3 regions of the Streptomyces sp. NPDC085596 genome follow, and region 3 is predicted to be linked to each of the others. Evidence: riboswitches for the same ligand, from Rfam matches in the RefSeq annotation. Region 3 holds a riboswitch; each other region holds the start of a gene.
The links. Region 3 has a riboswitch for thiamine pyrophosphate ahead of thiO (glycine oxidase ThiO). Riboswitches for the same ligand answer to the same signal wherever they lie in the genome.
Positions count from the first base shown of each region.

Region 1: linked by a shared signal. The riboswitch ahead of ACIGA3_RS24660 (thiamine ABC transporter substrate binding subunit) and the one ahead of thiO (glycine oxidase ThiO) in region 3 are both predicted to bind thiamine pyrophosphate.
Region 2: linked by a shared signal. The riboswitch ahead of thiC (phosphomethylpyrimidine synthase ThiC) and the one ahead of thiO (glycine oxidase ThiO) in region 3 are both predicted to bind thiamine pyrophosphate.

Region 1 covers NZ_JBITTC010000009.1:104,347-111,981, reverse strand. Annotated here, with positions in the region: gene arsB (ACR3 family arsenite efflux transporter) at 1-861, opposite strand, end outside; gene ACIGA3_RS24675 (ArsR/SmtB family transcription factor) at 885-1,292, opposite strand; gene ACIGA3_RS24670 (ArsI/CadI family heavy metal resistance metalloenzyme) at 1,372-1,824, shown strand; gene rlmN (23S rRNA (adenine(2503)-C(2))-methyltransferase RlmN) at 1,904-3,010, shown strand; TPP riboswitch at 3,068-3,175, shown strand; gene ACIGA3_RS24660 (thiamine ABC transporter substrate binding subunit) at 3,256-4,329, shown strand; gene ACIGA3_RS24655 (ABC transporter permease) at 4,389-5,990, shown strand; gene ACIGA3_RS24650 (ABC transporter ATP-binding protein) at 5,990-7,012, shown strand; gene ACIGA3_RS24645 (LAETG motif-containing sortase-dependent surface protein) at 7,086-7,635, opposite strand, start outside.
Region 2 covers NZ_JBITTC010000005.1:417,287-424,921, forward strand. Annotated here, with positions in the region: gene ACIGA3_RS18005 (DUF5326 family protein) at 1-136, shown strand, start outside; gene ACIGA3_RS18010 (IclR family transcriptional regulator) at 339-1,196, shown strand; gene ACIGA3_RS18015 (SsgA family sporulation/cell division regulator) at 1,294-1,731, shown strand; gene ACIGA3_RS18020 (YibE/F family protein) at 1,836-3,269, opposite strand; TPP riboswitch at 3,341-3,513, shown strand; gene thiC (phosphomethylpyrimidine synthase ThiC) at 3,506-5,311, shown strand; gene ACIGA3_RS18030 (hypothetical protein) at 5,340-6,203, opposite strand; gene ACIGA3_RS18035 (metallophosphoesterase) at 6,351-7,424, opposite strand.
Region 3 covers NZ_JBITTC010000001.1:343,709-351,343, reverse strand. Annotated here, with positions in the region: gene pknB (Stk1 family PASTA domain-containing Ser/Thr kinase) at 1-1,774, opposite strand, end outside; partial or broken gene ACIGA3_RS01605 (thiazole synthase) at 1,866-2,657, opposite strand; gene thiS (sulfur carrier protein ThiS) at 2,660-2,860, opposite strand; gene thiO (glycine oxidase ThiO) at 2,857-4,047, opposite strand; TPP riboswitch at 4,044-4,156, opposite strand; gene ACIGA3_RS01590 (NAD(P)/FAD-dependent oxidoreductase) at 4,327-5,559, shown strand; gene ACIGA3_RS01585 (Rv2175c family DNA-binding protein) at 5,625-5,990, shown strand; gene thiE (thiamine phosphate synthase) at 6,081-6,728, shown strand; gene metF (methylenetetrahydrofolate reductase [NAD(P)H]) at 6,841-7,635, shown strand, end outside.

The DNA.
Region 1 (7,635 bases), on a different contig from region 3:
GGCGAGCGTGGTGGCACGCGGGTAGTCCAAGCCCACACCCCGGCCAAGGACCATGGAGCCGGCCCACATGAGCGCGAAGTAGACCAGCAGCGGCAGGGCGATGCGGGCCACGTCGAGGGGCTTGGATGTGATGGCGTCGCCTTGGAGGGCGAAGAGGATGACGACCGTGAACAGCAACCCGTAGAGGGCGAAGGGCCCGATGCGCGGGATCAGCTTCGACTCGTACCAGGTGCGGCCCTTGGTCCTCTCGCCGATGCGGCGGGTGAGGTAGCCGGCCGCGAGCGGGATGCCCAGGAAGATCAGCACGCTGCGGGCGATCTCCCACACCGAGACGTCGAGTCCGCTCTGTGCCAGGCCGAGCCGGCCGGGCAGGAAGCTCAGGTAGAACCAGCCGAGGGCCGAGAACGCGATCACCTGGAACACGGAGTTCAGGGCGACCAGGACGGCGGCGGCCTCACGGTGTCCGCAGGCGAGGTCGTTCCAGATGATGACCATGGCGATGCAGCGGGCGAGGCCGACGATGATCAGGCCGGTGCGGTACTCGGGCAGGTCCGGCAGGAACAGCCAGGCCAGAGCGAACATGAGCGCAGGGCCGACGATCCAGTTCAGCAGCAGCGAGGGCAACAGGAGCCGGCGGTCCCGGGTGACGGTGTCGAGGCGGTCGTAGCGGACCTTGGCCAGCACCGGGTACATCATCACGAGCAGGCCCGACGCGATCGGCAGGGACACCCCGCTCACGGTCACCGTCGCCAGCGCATCTCCGAGCCCGGGAACCAGGCGCCCCAGGCCGAGCCCGACCGCCATCGCGGCGAGGATCCACAGAGCCAGGTGGCGGTCCAGGAACGACAGGCGCCTGGCCACGCTCTGATCAGGTGCGTCCGGATTCAAGACGAAGCTCCGGCGGTCTCCGCGCGGACGGGCAGGGGCTCCCCGGCCGGGCGGGTCAGGATGCCCGCGAGACGGTCGGTCATCTCCGGCAGCAGCCAGTAGTAGACCCAGGTGCCGCGCCGCTCGCAGTCGATGAGGCCGGCCTGCCGCAGCAGCTTGAGGTGATGCGAGATGGTCGGCTGGGACAGGTCGAACGCCGGAGTCAGGTCACAGACACAGACCTCCCCGCCCGCCCTCGAAGCGATCAGCGACAACAGCCGCAGCCGGACCGGGTCCCCCAGCGCCTTGAACACTTTCGCCAGCTCGACGGCCTGATCCTCGCCCAGGGGAGCGGTCAGCAGCCCCGGGCAGCAGCCATCGTCCCCGGAGACCTGGCTCAACACGGCAAGCTCTTGCTTCGACATGCGTCTATGTTGACAGGCTTCTATTCAAGGCGCAATCTTGCATCGACAGACGTCAATGCAAGCCGATGGGAGTACCGCCATGTCCCGAGTTCAGCTCGCCCTCCGCGTCAGCGACCTCGAAGCGTCGGTCAGCTTCTACTCGAAGCTGTTCGGCACCGAACCGGCGAAGCGGCGCGAGGGCTACGCCAACTTCGCGATCACCGAACCGCCGCTCAAGCTCGTACTGATCGAAGGCGAGCCCGGACAGGACACCCGCCTGGACCATTTCGGCGTCGAGGTCGAGTCCACCGAGCAGGTCTCCGCGGCAACCGGACGACTTAAGGACGCCGGCCTGGCCGCCTTCGAGGAGAACGACACCTCCTGCTGCTACGCCCTCCAGGACAAGGTGTGGGTCCACGGCCCCGGGAAGGAGCCCTGGGAGGTCTACGTGGTCAAGGCCGACGCCGACACCCTCGGCAAGAGCGCCGCCCCCGGCCTCACCGCCGGCGGCTGCTGCTCCGGTCAGGGGCCGTCCGAGGCCGACCGACGCTGACGGTGGGCACCCACAGGTGACCGCCCCCACCCCGGTCTGGCCAAGGCCGGTCGTGTTGATCTGCGACACTGGAAGGGTTATGCCGAAGCCCGGAGAACTCACTTTCGTCGCCCCCCGCGGAGCCAAGAAGCCGCCGCGGCATCTCGCTGACCTTTCGCCCGCGGAGCGGAAGGACGCTGTTGCGGAGGCCGGCGAGAAGCCGTTCCGTGCCAAACAGCTCTCGCAGCACTACTTCGCGCGGTACGCGCACGACCCCGAGCAGTGGACGGACATCCCGGCCGGCTCGCGGGAGAGGCTGCGGGAGGCGCTGTTCCCGGATCTGATGTCGGTGGTCCGGCATCTGGCCACGGACCAGGGCACCACCCGTAAGACGCTGTGGCGGCTGTTCGACGGCACGCTCGTGGAGTCCGTGCTGATGCGGTACCCGGACCGGGTCACCATGTGCATCAGCTCGCAGGCCGGATGCGGGATGAACTGCCCGTTCTGCGCGACCGGGCAGGCGGGGCTGGACCGGAACCTGTCCACCGCCGAGATCGTGCACCAGATCGTGGACGGTATGCGGGCGCTCAGGGACGGGGAAGTTCCCGGCGGGCCCGCGCGGCTGTCCAACATCGTCTTCATGGGCATGGGCGAGCCGCTCGCCAACTACAAGCGCGTCGTCGGCGCCATCCGCGCCCTCACCGACCCCGCCCCCGACGGCCTCGGCCTCTCGCAGCGCGGCATCACCGTGTCGACGGTGGGCCTGGTCCCCGCCATTCACCGCTTCGCCGACGAGGGCTTCAAGTGCCGGCTGGCGATCTCCCTGCACGCCCCCGACGACGAGCTGCGCGACACCCTCGTCCCCGTGAACACGCGGTGGAAGGTGCGCGAGGTGCTGGACGCCGGGTTCGAGTACACGGAGAAGTCCGGGCGCCGGCTGTCCATCGAGTACGCGCTGATCCGGGACATCAACGACCAGGCGTGGCGCGGTGACCGGCTCGGCCGGCTGCTCAAGGGCAGGCCCGTGCACGTCAACCTGATCCCGCTCAACCCCACCCCCGGCTCCAAGTGGACCGCCTCCCGTCCCGAGGACGAGAAGGCGTTCGTGGAGGCCATCGCCGCGCACGGCGTGCCGGTGACCGTCCGGGACACCCGCGGTCAGGAGATCGACGGGGCGTGTGGTCAGCTCGCGGCCACCGAGCGGTAACCTGGGCCGGTCAGTACAAGTTCATACCCGTACACCTTCGTACGGTCATACATCTGCATATTCCGACAGGGGAGCGCCACAGCGCTGAGAGTGCGGCAAGCAGGCCGCAGACCCTCTGAACCTCGCCCAGGTCATTCTGGGTAGGAAGTTCGGTCATCACTCAAGCTGTTGCGCCCTGCCCGGGCTCCCGCGCGGAGTCCGGGCGGGGCCGCGTCTCTTCCTGGCCCACCCCAGGAGGACCACCAGTGCACACCAAGACCTTCGTGGCCGCGGCGGTCGGCCTCGGCCTGCTCACGCTCTCCGCGTGCGGGTCCACCGACACCAAGGGGGGCGCGGACACCAGGACCGTGACCCTCGTCAGCCACGACTCGTGGGCCGCGTCCAAGAACGTGATCGCGGACTTCGAGAAGCAGTCCGGCTACCGGTTGCGCGTCCTCAAGGACGGCGACGCCGGGCAGGCCGTCAACAAGGCGGTCCTCACCAAGGACAACCCGCAGGGCGACGTCTTCTTCGGCGTCGACAACACCCTGCTCTCCCGCGCCCTCGACAACGGCCTCTTCCAGCCGTACGCCGCCAAGGGCCTCGACCAGGCCGACCCCGCCTTCCAGCTCGACCGGGCCGAGCACCGGGTCACGCCGGTCGACCACGGCGACATCTGCGTCAACTACGACAAGGCGTACTTCGACAAGCACAAACTGAAGCCGCCGCGCACCTTCGCCGACCTCGCGGACCCCAAGTACAAGAACCTGCTGGTCACCGAGAACGCCGCCACCTCCTCGCCCGGCCTCGGCTTCCTGCTCGGCAGCGCCGCCAGTTACGGCGACAAGGGCTGGGAGGGGTACTGGAAGAAGCTCAAGGCCAACGGCGTCAAGGTCGTCGACGGCTGGGAGCAGGCGTACTACCAGGAGTTCTCCGGCTCCTCCGAGGGTAAGAAGGCGGGCGGTGACCGGCCGCTCGTCGTGTCGTACGCCTCCTCGCCGCCCGCCGAGGTGATCTACGCCAAGAAGAAGCCGGCGACCGCCCCCACCGGCGTCTCCGAGGGCACCTGCTTCCGGCAGGTGGAGTTCGCCGGGCTGCTGAACCACGCGAAGAACCCCGCGGGCGGCAAGGCGTTCCTCGACTTCCTGCTCTCCAAGGAGTTCCAGCAGGACATGCCGCTGAACATGTTCGTGTACCCGGTGATCAAGGACGCCAAGGTCCCCGCCGAGTTCACCGAGTACGGGCCCGCCGCCAAGGACCCGGCGACCATGGCGCCCGACAGGATCGCCGCCAACCGCGACCAGTGGGTCAGCTCGTGGACGTCACTCGTACTGAAGTAGCTGAAGTAGCTGAAGCAGCTGGACGGCGAAGCCGCGGGAGCGCGGCGCGGCTGGGGCTGATGGCCCTGCCCGTCGCGTTCTTCGCGCTGTTCTTCGCCTGGCCCGTCGCCGCCATCACGGCGCGGGGGCTCAAGGCCGACGGCAGCTGGCACCTCGGGCGGTTCGCCGAGGTGCTGGGCCGCTCCGACATCCGGCACGTGCTGTGGTTCACCACCTGGCAGGCGCTCGCCTCCACCGCGCTCACCCTGCTGATCGCGCTGCCGGCCGCCTACGCCTTCGCCCGGCTGGACTTCCCCGGCAAGCAGGTGCTGCGGGCCGTCGTCACGGTGCCGTTCGTGCTGCCCACGGTGGTCGTCGGCACCGCGTTCCTCGCGCTGGTCGGCCACGGCGGGCTGCTGGACGAGCTGTGGGGCGTGCGGCTGGACACCACGGTGTGGGCGATCCTCCTCGCACACGTCTTCTTCAACTACGCCGTCGTCGTCCGCACCGTCGGCGGACTGTGGGGGCAACTGGACCCTCGGCAGGAGGAGGCCGCCCGGATGCTCGGCGCGTCCCCGCCACGCGCCTGGCGCCAGGTGACCCTGCCCGCGCTGGCGCCCGCCGTGGCCGCCGCCGCGCTGATGGTGTTCCTGTTCACCTTCACCTCCTTCGGCGTGGTCCAGATCCTCGGCGGTCCCACCTTCTCCACCCTGGAGGTGGAGATCTACCGGCAGACCTCCGAGGTCTTCGACCTGACCACCGCCGCGGTCCTCACCCTCGTCCAGTTCGCCGCGGTCGGCGCGATCCTCGCCGTGCACGCCTGGACGGTGCGGCGCCGGGAGACCGCGCTGCGCCTGGTCGACGCCTCCGGCACCGCACGCCGGCCGCGCGGCGCCGGGCAGTGGGCGCTGCTCGGCGGGGTGCTCGCCACCATCGCGGTGCTGCTGGTGCTGCCGCTCGGCGTGCTGGTGCGCCGCTCGCTGGACGCGCCGGGCTTCGGCTACTACCGGGCGCTCACCGATGCCGATGGCGGTACGTTCCTGGTGGCGCCGCTGCACGCGGTGTGGACCTCGCTGGAGTACGCGGTCGCCGCCACCGGCATCGCCCTGGTCGTCGGTGCTCTCGCCGCGGCCGCGCTGGCCCGGCGGGACGCGGGCCGGCTGGTGCGCGGGTTCGACGCGCTGCTGATGCTGCCGCTCGGCGTCTCCGCCGTGACGGTCGGTTTCGGCTTCCTGATCGCGCTGGACGAGCCGCCGCTGGACCTGCGCCAGTCCTGGTTCCTGGTGCCGCTCGCCCAGGCGCTGGTCGGCGCACCCTTCGTCGTACGGACCATGCTGCCGGTGCTGCGGGCGGTGGACACCCGGCTCAGGGAGGCGGCGGCCGTGCTCGGCGCCTCGCCCTGGCGGGTGTGGCGGGAGGTCGATCTGCCGCTGGTGCGGCGGGCGTTGCTGGTCGCGGCCGGGTTCGCGTTCGCCGTGTCGCTGGGCGAGTTCGGAGCGACCGTGTTCATCGCCCGGCCCGACAACCCCACGCTCCCGGTCGCGGTGGCCCGGCTGCTGGGCCGGCCGGGCGAGCTGAACTACGGCCAGGCGATGGCCCTTTCCACGATTCTGATGGTGGTCTGCGCGGCCGCGCTGCTCGTCCTGGAGCGGCTGCGCACCGACCGGACGGGGGAGTTCTGATGCTGCTGAGCCTTGAGGAGGCGACCGTCCGTCTCGGCGGACGCCCGGTGCTCGACACGGTGGACCTCGATGTCGCCGAGCACGAGGTGGTGTGTGTGCTCGGGCCGAGTGGCAGCGGCAAGTCGACCCTGCTGCGAAGCGTGGCCGGGCTCCAACCGCTGTATTCCGGGCGGGTGTTGCTCGACGGCCGGGACCAGGCGGGTGTGCCCGCGCACCGGCGCGGGGTCGGGCTGATGTTCCAGGACCACCAGCTCTTCCCGCAGCGGGACGTGGGCGGCAACGTCGCCTTCGGGCTGCGGATGCACGGCATGCCCAAGGGCCAACGGGACGAGCGGGTGGGGGAGTTGCTGGAGCTGGTGGGGCTGCCCGGCGCGGCCCGGCGGGCGGTGGCCGCTCTTTCGGGCGGTGAGCAGCAGCGGGTGGCCCTCGCGCGGGCGCTCGCACCCCGGCCGCGGCTGCTGATGCTGGACGAACCGCTCGGGCAGCTGGACCGCTCGCTGCGGGAGCGGCTGGTGGTCGAACTCCGGGAGCTCTTCGGACGGCTGGGCACCACCGTGCTCGCCGTCACTCACGACCAGGGCGAGGCGTTCGCGCTGGCCGACCGGGTGGTGGTGATGCGGGACGGGCGGATCGCGCAGTCCGGGACACCGCTGGAGGTGTGGCGCAGGCCGGCCGACGCCTTTGTGGCCCGGTTCCTCGGCTTCGAGAACGTGGTCCCGGCGAGCGTCACCGGGGCGGCCGCCGACACCGCGTGGGGCAAGCTGCCGGTGCCGGAGGGTTCGCGGCAGGGCGCCGGGGAGCTGCTGGTACGGCCTTCCGGGGTGCGGCTCGTGGCCCTTGGTGAGGGGCTGCCCTGCACGGTGACCGCCCGCACCTTCAGGGGCACCCATGTGGCGCTCCGGCTCCGGCCCCAGGGCGGCGGCCCGCACCTGGAGGCGGCCTGCCCGCTGCGCGACGCGCCCGAGACCGGCGCCGAGACCGGGGTGGAGTTCGACGCGGCGGAGATCGTCGTCCTCGGCTGAGGTTCCAAAGGACAGCGGCCCGCCCCCGTGCGTGACGGGGACGGGCCGCTGTCGGGTACGGCGGGCGAAGGCGTCAGCTGCCGCTCTTCGCACCGCGGCGGCGCATACCGAAGTACACCGCGCCACCGCCGACGACGACGAGGGCACCGGCGACACCGGCGATCAGGCCGGTGTTGGAGTTCGCACCGGTCTCGGCGAGGTTCGAGTCACCGATGGCCGCGGACGGCGCGTTGCTCGGGGCCTCGGACGCCGGGGCGGCGGCGCTGCTCTCGGACGCCGAGGCGGACGGGGAGGCGCTCTCCTCGGCCGGGGCGGAGGCCGACGGGGTCGGCTTCGGCGACTCGGCGGCGGGCGGCTTCGGGGAGGGGGACTCCTCCTTCTTGCACGCCGTGGCCGGGGCCGTCAGGTTGGGCTCGATGTCCTTGTTGTTGATGAAGCGGGGCACGTTGACGCTGACGCGGTAGACCGCGCCGGGTGCCCAGTCCTCGTCGAAGACGATCGTGGCGCCCTGCTTGGAGCCGGTCACCACCTGCTCGCCGATCTTCTTCTCGTCGGCGCCGTTGTTCTCCAGGAACACCGTGACGGTGGCCTTCTGGCCGGAGGGGTCGACGTCCTTGACGACG
Region 2 (7,635 bases), on a different contig from region 3:
CGGCCTGATAGCGACCGTGGTCGGCTTCCTGATCGGTCTGCTCTTCAAGCTCCTGCTCTTCGTCGCCCTGGTCGGCGGACTCATCTACGTGGTGCGGAAGTTCACCGCCGGCTCCTCGTCGCGCGGAGACTGGTGACGCGCGCGGGTGCCGGGGAGCGGTAACACGGATCGCCGGTTCCCTCGGGGGAGGGAAGTTTCCCCGGCAGGCCGTCCGCGTGCGGTGGTGGACGGTTAGAGTCCGGACTCCCGTGGGGCCCCGAACCCCACGGGCGGCACGCACCCCACCCGTGTCCACCCCGCACGGGCCGCCCCCACCTCCGCGCTTCGGGAGTAAATCCTTGGCCACGGTCGACACCGCCCCGGCAGGACCCCACGCACCCCCGGCTCCGGCGCGGTCCTGCGCGCCCCCGATGCAGCGGCCCCCCGCCGCCACCGCCCCCGACAAGCACTCCGCGACCCTCATCGGGTCCGTCCAGCGCGCCATGCGCCTGCTGGAGACGGTCGCCGGGCACGAGTACGGCGCTCCCGCCAAGCAGCTCGCCCGCGAGACGGGCCTCGCGCTCCCCACGGCCTACCACCTGCTGCGCACCCTGGTGCACGAGGGCTATCTGCGCCGGGACAAGGGGCGGTTCTTCCTCGGCGACGCGGCGGACCGGCTCAGCAGCAGCGGAGCGCAGCAGAAACGTCGCAGCACGGTGGCCGACACCCTCGCGCACTGGCGCGATTCGATCGGCGCCCCGGTGTACTACGCGATGTACCGGGACGGCGAGATCGAGGTCATGTGCGTGGCCGACTCGCGGGAGACCCCGGCCGTCGCGGAGTGGGCCGACTTCCGCGAGACGGGACACGCCCACGCCATCGGGAAGTGCCTGCTCTCCCAGCTGGACGAGGACGCCCGCCGCGACCACCTCGCGCGCTACCCGGTGCGCTCCCTCACGCCGTACACCGTGCGCGACAACGACGCCCTGCTGCGGCGGCTGGCCAGGACCCGGCGCATGGAACCGGTGGTGGAACGGCAGGAATACGCCCTTGGAGCGGTCTGTGCGGCGGTGCCGATCACTGTCGGTACAACCGCCGCGACGATGGCGATCTCGCTCCCGGCCCATCAGGCTGATCAACTTCCGTGCATGACAAGGAGGTTGCAGTCGGAGATGGGTCGTCACATGGGAGCGCTGGCACTCTCTATCAGCATCTGAAAACTCACTCCTTGTGATCTGCCATGTACGTTCAGCTAGATTTGACCCCAGTCAGGGATTAAACCCGGCCAGTCGATGTCATACGACGGGGTAGGCGATGCGCGAGTCCGTACAGGCAGAAGTCATGATGAGCTTTCTCGTCTCGGAGGAGCTTTCCTTCCGTATTCCGGTGGAGTTGCGCTACGAGACGAGTGATCCCTATGCGGTGCGGCTCACCTTCCATCTGCCCGGTGACGCCCCGGTGACCTGGGTCTTCGGCCGGGAGTTGATGATCGACGGGGTCGGCCGGCCGTGCGGCGAGGGGGATGTGCACATCGCCCCCGTCGACTGCGAGGTGCTGGGCGAGGTGTTGATCCGGCTTCAGGTGGGCGGTGATCAGGCGCTGTTCCGCTCCTCCACCCCGCCGCTCGTGGCATTCCTCGACCGCACCGACAAGCTGGTGCCGCTCGGGCAGGAGGGTGCGCTGGCCGACTTCGACACCCACCTCGACGAGGCCCTGGGCCGCATCCTGGCCGAGGAGCAGAGCGCGGGCTGACGCGGCCCGGCCGGGGGGCGCCGAGCGTTCCGCCGGGCTCCGTGAACCTTTGAAGAAACGCTTCTTCAGGGGTTCGCGGTCCGACGGGCCCCGGGCGGCGCCTCTCAGCGCTTCCGGCGCCGTCCCCTGCCGCCGGAGGCCGCGACGGGCTGAGCGGCCTCGGGAGCCGCCGTACCGGGCGCGGGACGGTCGGCCGATACGACCAGGGCGGCGAGCGCGGTGGTGACCGGCACCGAGGCGACCAGACCGATCGAGCCGACCAGCGTGCGCACGATCTCCTCCGCGACCAGTTCACTGGTGGCCACCGTGCCCACCCCGCTCTGCGCGATGGAGAACAGCAGCAGCAGGGGCAGCGCGGCGCCCGCGTAGGCGAGGACGAGGGTGTTGACGACGGAGGCGATGTGGTCGCGGCCGATGCGGATGCCCGCCCGGTACAGCCCGCGCCAGCCCATCGAGGGATTGGCCTCGTGCAGCTCCCACACCGCCGAGGTCTGGGTGACCGTCACATCGTCCAGCACGCCCAGCGAGCCGATGATGACACCCGCGAGCAGCAGGCCGCTCATGTCGATCGACGGGTAGAGACCGTGGATCAGACCGGTGTTGTCGTCCGTGTTGCCGGTGAGCGCGGCCCAGCCGATGAACTGCGAGCCGAGGAAACCGATCAGCAGCAGTGAGACGAGGGTGCCGAGCACCGCGACGGAGGTCCGCGCGGACAGGCCGTGGCACATGTACAGCGCGATGAGCATGATCGCGCTCGACCCGACCACGGCCACCAGCAGCGGATTCGAGCCCTGGAGCACCGCGGGCAGGATGAACAGGGTCAGCACCATGAAGCTGACGGCCAGGGCCACCAGCGCCATGACGCCGCGCAGCCGGCCCACCACCACGACGGCGACCGCGAAGATTCCGGCCAGCAGCGCCATGGGGAACTTGCGGTCCAGATCGGTGACGGCGTACTGGAGGTCCTTGGGGGCCTTGGGCTCGTAGGCCACCACGACCTTGTCGCCCTGGTGCAACTGCCGGGTCTGGTCGGGCTGCACCAGCTCGGTGAAGGTGCGTCCCTGGTCCTTGCCGGTGTCGACCCGGACCGTCGCCTTCTTGCAGGGGCCCTTCTTGTCCTCCTGGGCAGCCGGACCCGCGCCCGTGGCGGAGGGGTCGCCGGCCGGGGCTCCCCCGCCCGCGCCGCCCACCTGGCAGCTCACCGAGGTGACCCGGGTGACCGTGGCCTGCTGCGTCTGGCGGTCGAAGCCGACCCCGGTGCGCTGGTGCGGCGGCGCGCCTCCGGGCCAGAGCACCACCAGACCCACGACGACGGCCGCGCTGAACGGGATCAGGATGGCCGCGATGACCTTGCGCAGATGCCTGGAGACCGGCGTGGCGGGGCCGTGGCTGTGGGAGTGGCCGTGCCCGTGGCCATGACCCCCGTGCCCGCCTCCGGAGCCCGGCCCATGCCCACCCCCGTCGCCGGGGCCTGGTCCGGAGCCGGGCCGGTGGGGCGGGCCGGGGGGAGGGTAGGGAGGCTGCTGCGTCGTGGTCACGGCCCGATCATTGCAAGAACGGGGGAGGCCCACTGTTCATCCCGTCACACGGGGCGCTAGCGTGGAGGCACCTTTGCACACGCGGGAGCTCGGAGCACCGGGCTGAGAGGGCGCTGACCTCCGTCGTTGCGATGTTTCACGTGGAACGTGGTTCCCCGAGAACATCTGCGGACGGAAATCGCTGCGTCGACCGCCGAACCTGTTACCGGGTAATGCCGGCGTAGGGAGTAGGTCTCATGACCAACAAGGACGCACGCACGCCTGCCTCCACGCAGAACACGACGAACAGTTCGTCGGGCGAGGAGGCCGGGAAGTCCATCGGCTGGCACAAGGCGTATGTCGAGGGCTCACGCCCCGATCTGCGGGTGCCGGTCCGTCAGGTGCACCTCACCAACGGGGGGTCGGTCACGCTGTACGACACCTCCGGCCCGTACACCGATCCGGAAGCCGACACCGATGTCCGCCGGGGGCTGGCCCCGCTGCGGGAGAACTGGATCGTCGCCCGTGGCGACACCGAGGAGTACGCGGGCCGTCCCGTCCGGCCGGAGGACGACGGGATCAAGCACACCTCGCCGCGCGGCGGGCTGCGCAATCTGGACGCGGTCTTTCCGGGGCGGCCCCGGCAGCCCCGGCGCGGTCGGACGGGCCGGGCGGTCACCCAGCTCGCCTATGCCCGCCAGGGCGAGATCACGCCCGAGATGGAGTTCGTGGCGCTCCGGGAGAACGTCTCTCCCGAGGTGGTCCGCGAGGAGATCGCGGCGGGGCGGGCCGTGCTGCCCGCCAATGTGAACCACCCGGAGATCGAGCCGATGATCATCGGTAAGCGGTTCCTGGTGAAGGTGAACGCCAACATCGGCAATTCCGCGGTCACTTCCTCGATCGAGGAGGAGGTGGAGAAGATGACCTGGGCGACCCGCTGGGGCGCCGACACGGTCATGGACCTCTCCACCGGCCGAAACATCCACACCACCCGCGAGTGGGTGCTGCGCAACTCCCCCGTGCCCATCGGCACCGTGCCGCTCTACCAGGCCCTGGAGAAGGTCGACGGCAGGGCCGAGGAACTGACCTGGGAGGTCTACAAGGACACGGTGATCGAGCAGGCCGAACAGGGCGTGGACTACATGACGGTTCACGCGGGTGTGCGCCTGCCGTACGTCCCGCTCACGGCGAACCGTAAGACCGGCATCGTCTCGCGCGGCGGCTCGATCATGGCCGCCTGGTGCCTGGCGCACCACAGGGAGTCGTTCCTGTACGAGAACTTCGAGGAACTCTGCGAGATCCTTGCCGCCTACGACGTCACCTACTCGCTCGGCGACGGTCTGCGGCCCGGTTCGATCGCGGACGCCAATGACGAGGCGCAGTTCGCGGAATTGCGCACGCTCGGGGAACTCAACCGGATCGCCAGGCGTTTCGATGTACAGACGATGATCGAGGGCCCCGGTCACGTCCCGATGCACAAGATCAAAGAGAACATCGACCTTCAGCAGGAGATCTGTGATGAAGCTCCGTTCTATACGCTCGGCCCGCTGACCACCGACGTCGCGCCGGCGTACGACCACATCACCTCGGGTATCGGCGCCGCGATGATCGCCTGGTGGGGCACGGCGATGCTCTGCTACGTCACGCCCAAGGAGCACCTGGGCCTGCCGAACCGGGACGACGTCAAGACCGGCGTCATCACCTACAAGATCGCCGCCCACGCGGCCGATCTGGCCAAGGGGCACCCCGGAGCCCAGGAGTGGGACGACGCTCTCTCGGACGCCCGCTTCGAGTTCCGGTGGGAGGACCAGTTCAACCTCGCCCTGGACCCGGACACGGCACGGGAGTTCCACGACGAGACCCTGCCCGCCGAACCCGCGAAGACGGCCCACTTCTGCTCCATGTGCGGCCCGAAGTTCTGCAGCATGAAGATCTCGCAGGACATCCGGCGCGAACACGGCGGGAACCGGGCCGAGATCGAGGAGGGCATGGCGAGGAAGTCCCTGGAGTTCGCGGCCACGGGCAACCGGGTCTACCTGCCGATCGCGGAGGACCGGCCCTAGCCGGGCTGGGCTCCAGCCGGGCCGGGCCCTAGTCCGGCTGGTGTTCCGGGCCGCCGAAGTCCGGGCTCGTGTAGTCCGGGCTGCTGAAGCGGGGGCGGTCGGTGGCCGCTCCGTCGTCGGGGCTGCTGAAGCCGGGGCGGCCGTAGCCCAGGCGTGGCATCCGGCCGCTCGGTCCGGGGGCCGGCAGGGGCTGTGCGGCGGGTGTGCCGGGCTGGGCGAGGGCGTCGCGCAGGAAGGGCAGGATGCCGCGTTCGAGCAGCGCGTCCCGCCACTCCTGACGCGCCCTCGCCACCGCCTCGTGCGCCTCCTCCTGGGCGGCGGCCCCGGCGGAGGAGCTGTTGCGCAGCGCGGTGATCAGCAGCGCCACCCCGGCGGTCAGGATCGCCGCCGCCGTCACGGCGCCGAAGACCCAGCCGACGGTGAGCATGGTCCGGCCGAACTGCTGGCCGGGGGCGAGCATCTTCAGGATGTAGCCGACCAGCAGGAAGATCACTGCGGCCGTTCCGGCGAGCACGGGAGCCAGTACCGCGATCATCGCGCTGGCGCCCGCGCCGGCGGCCTCGGCGGTCTCGCCGAGGGCGGCGGCGAGCCCCAGAGGGCCCGGCCCCGGTTCCGCCGAGCCGGATTCGGTGCCGGACGCCTCGGCGGGCGGTGCCGGGTGGCGCAGTTCCTCGCGGGTCTTGACGTAGTGCTGGTACTCGGTGGTGGCGGCCGCCGTGATGAGGGCCGTGGCGTTGAGCGCCATCGTGCGCAGCTGTTCCGGGTTGAGCCGCTCTCCGACGGCGGACAGTTCCGGGTGGTCGGGTGCGGAGCGCAGCGCCTCATCGAGGAGCCGCTCGAATTCCCGGCGGTCCTCGCTCAGCAGGTGCTGCGGAACGCTGTTCATGTGCATCCCCCGATGCTCCGTAGGGCTTGGGGCTCGCATGGCGGCGAGCCGTCGGGCAGAAACGGAGGGGAGCCTGCTACGGATAAGCCGATGGTAGAGCTGTCACACCGCACGGTGACAGGGGGTTGCTGGAAATTGAGACCAGGCGAACCGTCAGGCGTCCAGGGGAAGTTGCTGGACCAGCAGCTTTCCGGCCATGGTCACGCCGCCGTCCATGGCGATGGCGAGACCGTCGGCGTAGACGTGCGGACCCTCGACATGCGGGTCGCTCCGGTCCTCGCTCTCCTCGGAGCCGACCTGGCCGAGCAGATAGGGAATCGGGCTGTGGCCGTGAACCACACGGGCGCCGCCGTACGTATCGAGGAGGGAGCGCACGGCGTCGGCGCCGCCCTCGTCGCGGAACGAGAAGCGCTTGGTGAACTTGCGGAACAGGTCCCACACCTCGTCCGCGTCATTGCGGGTCAGCGCCTCGCGGACGGTGTCGTTGACGGCCTCGATCGAGTCGCCGTAGTCGAGGTAGGCGGTGGTGTCGGAGTGGACCAGCAGATGACCGTCGACCTCCTCGACCGCGTCGAGCCGGGCCATCCACTGCAGGTGGTGGTCCTGGAGGCGGTCCATGTCGGTCTTCTGGCCGCCGTTGAGCAGCCAGGCCGCCTGGAAGGTGGCGGTGCCCGCGCCGGAGTTGACCGGGGTGTCGCCGAACCGCTTGGCGCCCAGCAGCAGCAGCTCGTGGTTGCCCATCAGGGCCTTGCAGTAGCCGCCGGCCGCCGCGGCCTCGGCGGACAGCCGCATCACGAGGTCGATGACGCCGATGCCGTCCGGACCCCGGTCGGTGAAGTCGCCGAGGAACCACAGCCGGGCGGTGCCCGCGCACCACTGGCCGGCCTCGTCGATCAGGCCCTTCTCCCGCAGCGCGCTCAGCAGCTCCTCGATGTAGCCGTGGACGTCGCCGACGACGAACAGCGGGCCGGGGCCCGCTTCGGGCTGCGGCGCCGGGGCGGCCGCCGGTTCGACCGGCGGCGGGAGGGTGTCGCCGCGCTGGATGACCGGCAGGTCGCGCTCGGTCGGGGTGTACCCGTCGGGGTGCTCCTCCTCGTGCGGAGGGACGACGTCACCGGGGTGGACGTCGGCGTACGGACCGGTCTCATGGACGTACGCGGGCACCCGGAAGTCGCGCAACGTCGCCGTTCGCTCCGTCTCGGGTCCCTGACCGGCCCCCTGAGTCATCAGACCCCTCCACCATCGCGCCGCAGCTGCACCGCTTCGGACTGCCTGGTCGCAGCGGCCCGCGGTGTCGTGGGCCCATCATAGGAATGCGCGTCGCGCCATGTGATGACCCAGGGGTGGTGAATCACGGCGAGGCTCCTGATCGCCAAGGCTTTCGTCCCGATTGGGCAGGAGTTCGACTGGTTGCCCGGCCGTGATCGGCTCGCTCGCC
Region 3 (7,635 bases):
CCACGTCCGGGACCTCGACCATCTCCGGGCCCTTGGACAGCGTCAGCGTCACCGTGTCGCCCTCGGCGCCCTGGCTGCCCGCCTCCGGCGACTGGAAGGCGACCTGGCCCTTGTCGTAGTCGGAGTTCACGCGCTCGGTGGCGATCTTCACCTTCAGACCGGCGTCGGTCAGGTCCTGGCGCGCGGTCTGCACGTCCTCACCGCTGACGTCCGGGATGTCGACGGGGGCGCCCTTGCTGACGACCAGGGCGATCGCCGAACCGGCGTGCCGCTCGGTGCCCGCCTCCGGCGTCGTACCGATCACCGAGCCCCGGCCGACCTCGTCGCTGAACTCGCGTGTGACCATGCCCGGCTCCAGACCGGCCGCCTTCAGCCGCTCCCGCGCCCGCTCCAGCGGTTGGCCCGCCACCCTGGGCACCGCGACCGTGCGCGGGCCGAGCGAGACCGTCAGTCCCACCGAGGCGTTGCCCCGGACCCGGGAGCCGGCCGTGGGGTCGGAGCTGATGACCGTGCCCCGGTCCACGGTGTCGCTGTAGGCGCGCTGCACCTTGCCCACGTCGAGCCCCGCCGACTTCAGCCGCTGCTCGGCCTGGTCCTGGGTGCGCGACAGCACCGGCGGCACCTTGGTGAACTGGCCCGAGTTGATGTACCAGACCCCGCCGCCCACGCCGAGGAACACCAGCACCGCCAGCAGCAGCGTCAGCAGTCCGCGCCGGGGCCGCGACCCACCGCGCCGGGACGGCGGCGGCGACTCCAGCCGGGTGGTGTGCAGCACGCTCGTGACGCTGCGGCCGTCCTCCTCGCCGTCACCGCCGACCGGCAGCGGCCGGACCATCGTCAGCGCGCGCGGAAGCACGCTCGTACGGTCGCCCGCGTTGTCGTGGTGCTCGTGCGACAGCTCCTGCGGCGGCACCGCGTCGAGCTGCTCCTCGGTGAGCGAGCCCCGTACCCGCAGCACCTCGCCGAGCAGCGCGGCCGCGTCCGCGGGCCGGAGTGCCGGGGTGCGGGCGGTCGCGGCGGCGACCAGCTCGTCCAGCTCGTACGCCAGCCCCGGCACCAGCGCCGAGGGCGGGGGTACGTCGTCGTTCAGGTGCTTGTAGATGACCTGGGCGGGGGAGTCCCCGGAGTGCGGCTTGGCGCCGGTCAGCATCTCGTACAGCACGACACCGCAGGCGTACACGTCCACGCGCGGGTCGGCGGTGCCCTGCTCGATCTGCTCCGGGGCCAGGTAGGAGACGGTGCCGAGCACCGAGCCGGTGGTGCTGGTGACCGTGTCGACCGAGCGCACCAGACCGAAGTCGGCGACCTTCACCCGGCCGTCGTCCCCGATCAGCACGTTCTCCGGCTTCATGTCCCGGTGCACGAACCCGGCCCGGTGGGCCGCGCCCAGCGCGGCGAGCACCGGCTCCAGGATGTCCAGGGCGGCCCTCGGCCGCAGCGCGCCCCGCTCCCGCAGCACGTCCCGCAGGGTGCAGCCGGCGACGTACTCCATCGCCAGATACACGTAACCCCCGTCGGTGCCCTGGTCGAAGACCTGCACCACATTGGGGTGGGACAGCCGGGCGACCGACTTGGCCTCGCGGATGAACCGGTCCACGAACCCGCCGTCGGCGGCCAGCGCCGGATGCATCACCTTGAGCGCCAGGACCCGGTCCAGCCGGATGTCCAGGGCCCGGTAGACGGTCGCCATCCCGCCGACGGCGATCCGCGCCTCGACGCGATAGCGGCCGTCGAGCACCTGGCCGAGGAGGGGGTCCGAGAGGGTCGTATCCACGCGGGCGAGTCTACGAGGGGTGCGCGGGGGCGGCGCCCGCTGCGCCGTCCGGGTGAGCGACCGCAGCAGAGCTGTGACCGTCGTACGAGGTGAACGCGGGGCGCTCGGGATCGAGGTCCGCGCGCCCCTCGGCAGGGGAGGACGCCCGCGCGAAATGGCGGCGGGGGATGCGTCCGGCCAGCCGCGCCAGGTGTCCGGCACGCACGGCGTGCCGCATGGCCGTGGCCATCGTCTCGGGGTCCTGCGCACGGGTGACGGCCGAGGCGAGCATCACACCCGCGCACCCCAGTTCCATCGCCAGCGCCACGTCGGACGCCGTGCCGGCCCCGGCGTCCAGGATCACCGGCACATACGACTGCTCCATGATCAGCTCGAAGTTGTGCGGGTTACGGATGCCGAGCCCGGAGCCGATCGGGGAGCCCAGCGGCATCACGGCCGCGCACCCCACGTCCTGGAGCCTGCGGGCCAGCACCGGGTCGTCGTTGGTGTACGGCAGCACGGTGAAGCCGTCGTCGACCAGCGTCTCGGCCGCGTCCAGCGTCTCCACCGGGTCCGGCAGCAGCGTCCGCTCGTCGGCCACGACCTCCAGCTTCACCAGGTCGGTGCCGAGCGCCTCACGGGCCAGCCGGGCGGTCAGCACCGCCTCCCCGGCGGTGAAACAGCCCGCGGTGTTGGGCAGCACGCGGATGCCCAGCTTCTCCAGCACCGACAGCACCGAGCCGTGCGCGCCGGGGTCCACCCGGCGCATCGCCACCGTGGTCAGCTCCGTGCCGGACGCGATCAGTGAGCGTTCCAGCACGTCCAGGCTGGGCGCCCCGCCGGTGCCCATGATCAGCCGGGACTTCAGGGTCAGGTCACCGAGGACCAGGGGATCGCCGGTCATGGTCAGCCTCCCTGCACGGCGGTGAGGACCTCGACCCGGTCGCCCTCGGCGAGGCCGGTCTCGGCCCACCGGGTGCGCGGGACCACGGTCTCGTTGACGGCGGCGGCCACCCCCGAGGGCGCCGGGGTCAGGACGCGTACGACGGCGTCCAGGGCGGTGCCGGGCGCCACCTCGCGGCGCTCGCCGTTGACGGAGATGTTCATGCGGAGTGCTCCAGGGTCGCGGTGGGGGCGCCGGTGGCGAAGCGGTGCGGGGTGAAGGGCCGGGCCACCTCGGGCAGGCCCCCGCCGCACAGCACGTCGGCCATGACGTCCCCGGTGACGGGGGTGAGCAGCACGCCGTTGCGGTGGTGCCCGGTGGCCAGCAGCAGGCCGTCGAGGCCGGAGGGGCCGAGCAGCGGGGCGTTGTCGGGGGAGCCGGGGCGCAGTCCGGCCAGGGTCTCGGTGAGCGGCAGCTCGGTGATGCCGGGCACCAGCTCATGGGCGTCGCGCAGCAGCTCGTACACCCCGCCCGCCGTCACCGTGGTGTCGAAGCCCAGCTCCTCGCTGGTCGCGCCGATCACCAGCTCGCCGTTCTCGCGCGGCACCAGGTACACCGGCCCGCCGCGCACCACGGCCCGCACGGTACGGCTCAGGAAGGGCCGGTACCGGGGCGGCACCGTCAGCCGCAGCACCTGCCCCTTCACCGGGCGCACCGGCGGTACGAGCGCCTCGGGGACGCCCTGAAGCCGTCCGCTGAGGCTGCCGCCCGCCAGCACCACCTGCCCGGCGGCCAGCGTGGTGCCGTCCGCCGTGGTGACGCCGGTGGCCCGGTCCCCGGCCACGTCGAGCCGCGCCGCCCAGGACCGGTGGAGGACCACCCCGGCCCGCTCGCACGCGGTCAGCAGCGCGGCCGCCAGCCGCCGGGGGTCGATCTGGTGGTCGCCGTCGGCCCGCAGCCCGCCGCGCACACCGGGCGCCAGCATCGGCTCCAGCCGTCGGCACTCCCGCCCGGACAGCCACTCGGAGTCCAGCCCGCAGCGCAGCTGGAGTTCGTGCACCTCGCGCAGCTGGGCGCGGTCGTCGGTGTCGAAGGCGACGGCGAGGGTGCCCGAGCGGCGGTAGCCCAGGTCGTGGCCGGTGGCCTCGGTCAGCTCGGCGGCGAAGCCGGGGTAGCGGCGCGCGGAGGCCAGATTGAGGGCGAGCAGCCCCTCCTCGCCGTGGTGCAGCTCGGTGACGGCGGCCAGCATCCCGGCCGCGACCCGCGCGGCCCCGCCGCCTGGCTCGGGGTCCACCACGGCCGCGGTGAGCCCCCGCCCGGCCGCGCGCCAGGCGGTGACCAGGCCGATGATCCCGCCCCCCACGACAAGGACGTCCGGGGCGCCGGACGGTTCGGACGTACGTGACGGCATGGGCGTCCCGCCCCTCCCTTCGCCGGCATGACCCGGATCAGGTTCGTACGGTCGGAGGCCGCCAGCCTCCCTCTCAGCCCGGTACGTCCGGGCTCCCGCGAGTGCAGTTACGGTGGCCAGCCTAGTCGCCCGCCCGGCTCAGCCGTAAGGGAGCCCCGCCCGTGCCCCGCTCGCTCGACGGACTCACCCTCGCCCCCGTGGCCGACCAGGCACCGGGCCAGGTGGGCACCGGGACCCGGTTCGCCTGGTGGAGCAGGTCAGTTGACCTAAGGTGACCACGTGAGTGAGCAGACGCCCCCGGAGGGCACGGGACAGGAACGGCGCGTGGTCGTCGTCGGGGCGGGCATGGCCGGGGTGCAGACCGCCGTCGCCCTGCGCGAACAGGGCTTCACCGGGCCCGTCACCCTGATCGGCGCCGAGCCGCACCAGCCCTACGACCGGCCCCCGCTGTCCAAGGCCATCCTCCTCGGTACCGCCGAGGGCTCCGCCTTCGACGTGGACTTCGCCTCGCTCGACATCGACCTCCGGCTCGGCTGCGAGGCGCTCGGCGTGCGCACCGCCGACCACGAACTGGACACCGCGGCGGGGCCCGTCCCGTACGACGTGCTGGTCCTGGCCACCGGCGCCGTACCCGTCCGGCTGCCCGGCACCGACGAGACGCCCGGTGTGCACCTGCTGCGCACCCTGGACGACGCCGAGCGGCTGCGCCCGGTGCTCGCCCGGCAGCACGACGTCGTGGTGGTCGGCGCCGGCTGGATCGGCGCCGAGTTCGCCACCGCCGCCCGCGAGGCCGGCTGCGCGGTGACCGTCGTCGAGGCCGCCGACCGCCCGCTGGCCGGCGCCCTGCCCGCCGAGGTCGCCGCCCCGATGACCGCCTGGTACGCCGACAGCGGCGTCTCGCTGCGCACCGGCGTCCGCGTGGCGGCCGTCGAGCCCGGCGCCGTGGTGCTGGACGACGGCGCGCGGCTGCCCTCGGACGCCGTCGTGGTCGGCATCGGCGCCCACCCCGCCACCGGCTGGCTGGCCGGCTCCGGCATCGCCCTCGGCGCCCACGGCGACGTCCTGGCCGACGACCGGCTGCGCACGTCCGCCGAGCACGTGTACGCGGTCGGCGACTGCACCTCCTTCCCCTCGGCCCGCTACGACGAGCGGCTGCTCGTCCACCACTGGGACAACGCCCTCCAGGGCCCGCGTACGGTCGCGGCGGACATCCTCGGCGAGGAGGCGGCGCCCTACGACCCGGTGCCGTACTTCTGGTCCGAGCAGTTCGGGCGGTTCGTCCAGTACGCGGGCCACCACGCCGCGGCCGACCGCACGGTGTGGCGCGGTGACCCGGCCGACCCCGCCTGGACCGTGTGCTGGCTGCGCGAGGACCGCCTCGTCGCCCTGCTGGCGGTGGGCCGCCCGCGCGACCTCGCCCAGGGAAGGCGGCTGATCGAGGCGGGGCGCCGCATGGACGCCGAGGCCCTGACCGACCCCGCGCTCCCGCTGAAGCAGGCTGTCGCGGGCTAGCTTCGGCGTCCCGCGCGGAGTGGCCCGACTACCGGCTGTCGGTGGGGGATGGCAGGCTAGATGTCGTGACCGAGATTGACACCAAGATCGACGCTCTTGTCCCCGCCTGGCTCACCCTCCCCGACATCGCCGAAAAGCTCGATGTCGAGGTGACGCGTGTGCGGCAGCTGGTCAAGGAGGGCCAGCTCATCGCCGTACGCCGAGGTGAGAACCGGGCGCTGCACGTCCCCGCCGCCTTCATCGACGAGGACAAGATCGTCAAGGGCCTCACCGGCACCCTGACGCTCCTGCGGGACAACGATTTCACGGTCGAAGAGATGATCGAATGGCTCTTCACCCCCGACCCCTCCCTGCCCGGCACCCCCGCGCAGGCCCTCAGCGAGAACCGCGGCACGGAGGTGAAGCGCCGGGCCCAGGCGCTGGCCGTCTGACCCACCGCGCCGAAGGACGGCGCACCGGCCCCGGCCGGGCGCCGTCCTTCGGCACCGCACACCCACACCGACTCACCGGGGAAGAACCGCATGCCCGACACCGCCCGCGCCCGCCTCGCCGACGCCCGGCTCTACCTCTGCACGGACGCCCGCAGGAACCAGGGCGACCTCGCCGAGTTCCTGGACGCGGTCCTGGCCGGCGGTGTCGACATCGTCCAGCTGCGCGACAAGGGCATGGAGGCCGCCGAGGAGCTGGCCCACCTGGAGGTGTTCGCCGACGCCTGCGCCCGGCACGGCAAGCTGCTCGCGGTCAACGACCGGGCCGACGTGGCCCACGCCACCGGAGCCGACGTGCTCCACCTCGGCCAGGGCGACCTGCCGGTGCCCGCCGCCCGCGCGATCCTCGGCGACCGCGTCCTCACCGGCCGCTCCACGCACTCCGAGGCGGAGGCCGCCGCGGCCGCCGTCCAGGACGGCGTCGACTACTTCTGCACCGGCCCCTGCTGGCCCACCCCCACCAAGCCCGGCCGCCACGCCCCCGGCCTCGACCTCGTCCGGTACACCGCCGGGCTCGGCACCGAGCGCCCCTGGTTCGCCATCGGCGGCATCGACCAGGCCAACCTCGACCAGGTGCTGGACGCGGGCGCCCGCCGGGTGGTCGTGGTCCGCGCGCTCACCGAGGCCGCCGATCCGGGCGCCGCGGCGGCCGAGTTCGCCAAGCGGCTCCGCGAAGTCTGAGCGACCGCCCCGAGGGCCGCCCCTGTCCCAAGGGATGGACAAGGGCCCGGCAATTCGGCCAAATCGCCGGTGCCCGGTTGGGTCACCGCCCACCCGTGGCTAACCTGCGGGTATGGCCCTCGGAACCGCATCCACCAGGACTGATCGCGCCCGGACCGTCCGGGACATCCTCGCCACCGGCAAGACGGCGTACTCCTTCGAGTTCTACGCGCCGAAAACCCCTCAGGGCGAGCGCAACCTGTGGAACGCGCTGCGCAGGGTCGAGGCCGTCGCCCCCGACTTCGTCTCCGTCACCTACGGCGCGGGCGGCTCCACCCGTGCCACCACGGTCAAGGAGACCCAGCAGATCGTCGTCGACACGACGCTCACCCCGGTCGCGCACCTCACCGCCGTCGACCACTCGGTGGCCGAACTGCGCAACATCATCGGCCAGTACGCGGACGCCGGCATCCGCAACATGCTCGCCGTGCGCGGCGATCCGCCCGGTGACCCGATGGGCGCCTGGGTCGCGCACCCCGAGGGACTGACCTACGCGGCCGAACTGGTGCGCCTCATCAAGGAGTCGGGGGACTTCTGCGTCGGCGTCGCCGCCTTCCCGGAGATGCATCCGCGCTCCGCCGACTGGGACACCGACGTCGCCCACTTCGTGGACAAGTGCCGCGCGGGCGCCGACTACGCGGTCACGCAGATGTTCTTCCAGCCCGAGTCGTATCTCCGGCTGCGTGACCGGGTCGCGGCCGCGGGTTGCGAAACCCCCGTCATTCCGGAGATCCTGCCGGTCACCAGCGTGAAGATGCTGGAGCGGCTGCCGAAGCTGAGCAACGCGCTGTTCCCGCCCGAGCTGAAAGAGCGCATCCTCTCGGCGAAGGACGACCCGGCGGCGGTACGCTCCCTGGGCATCGACTTC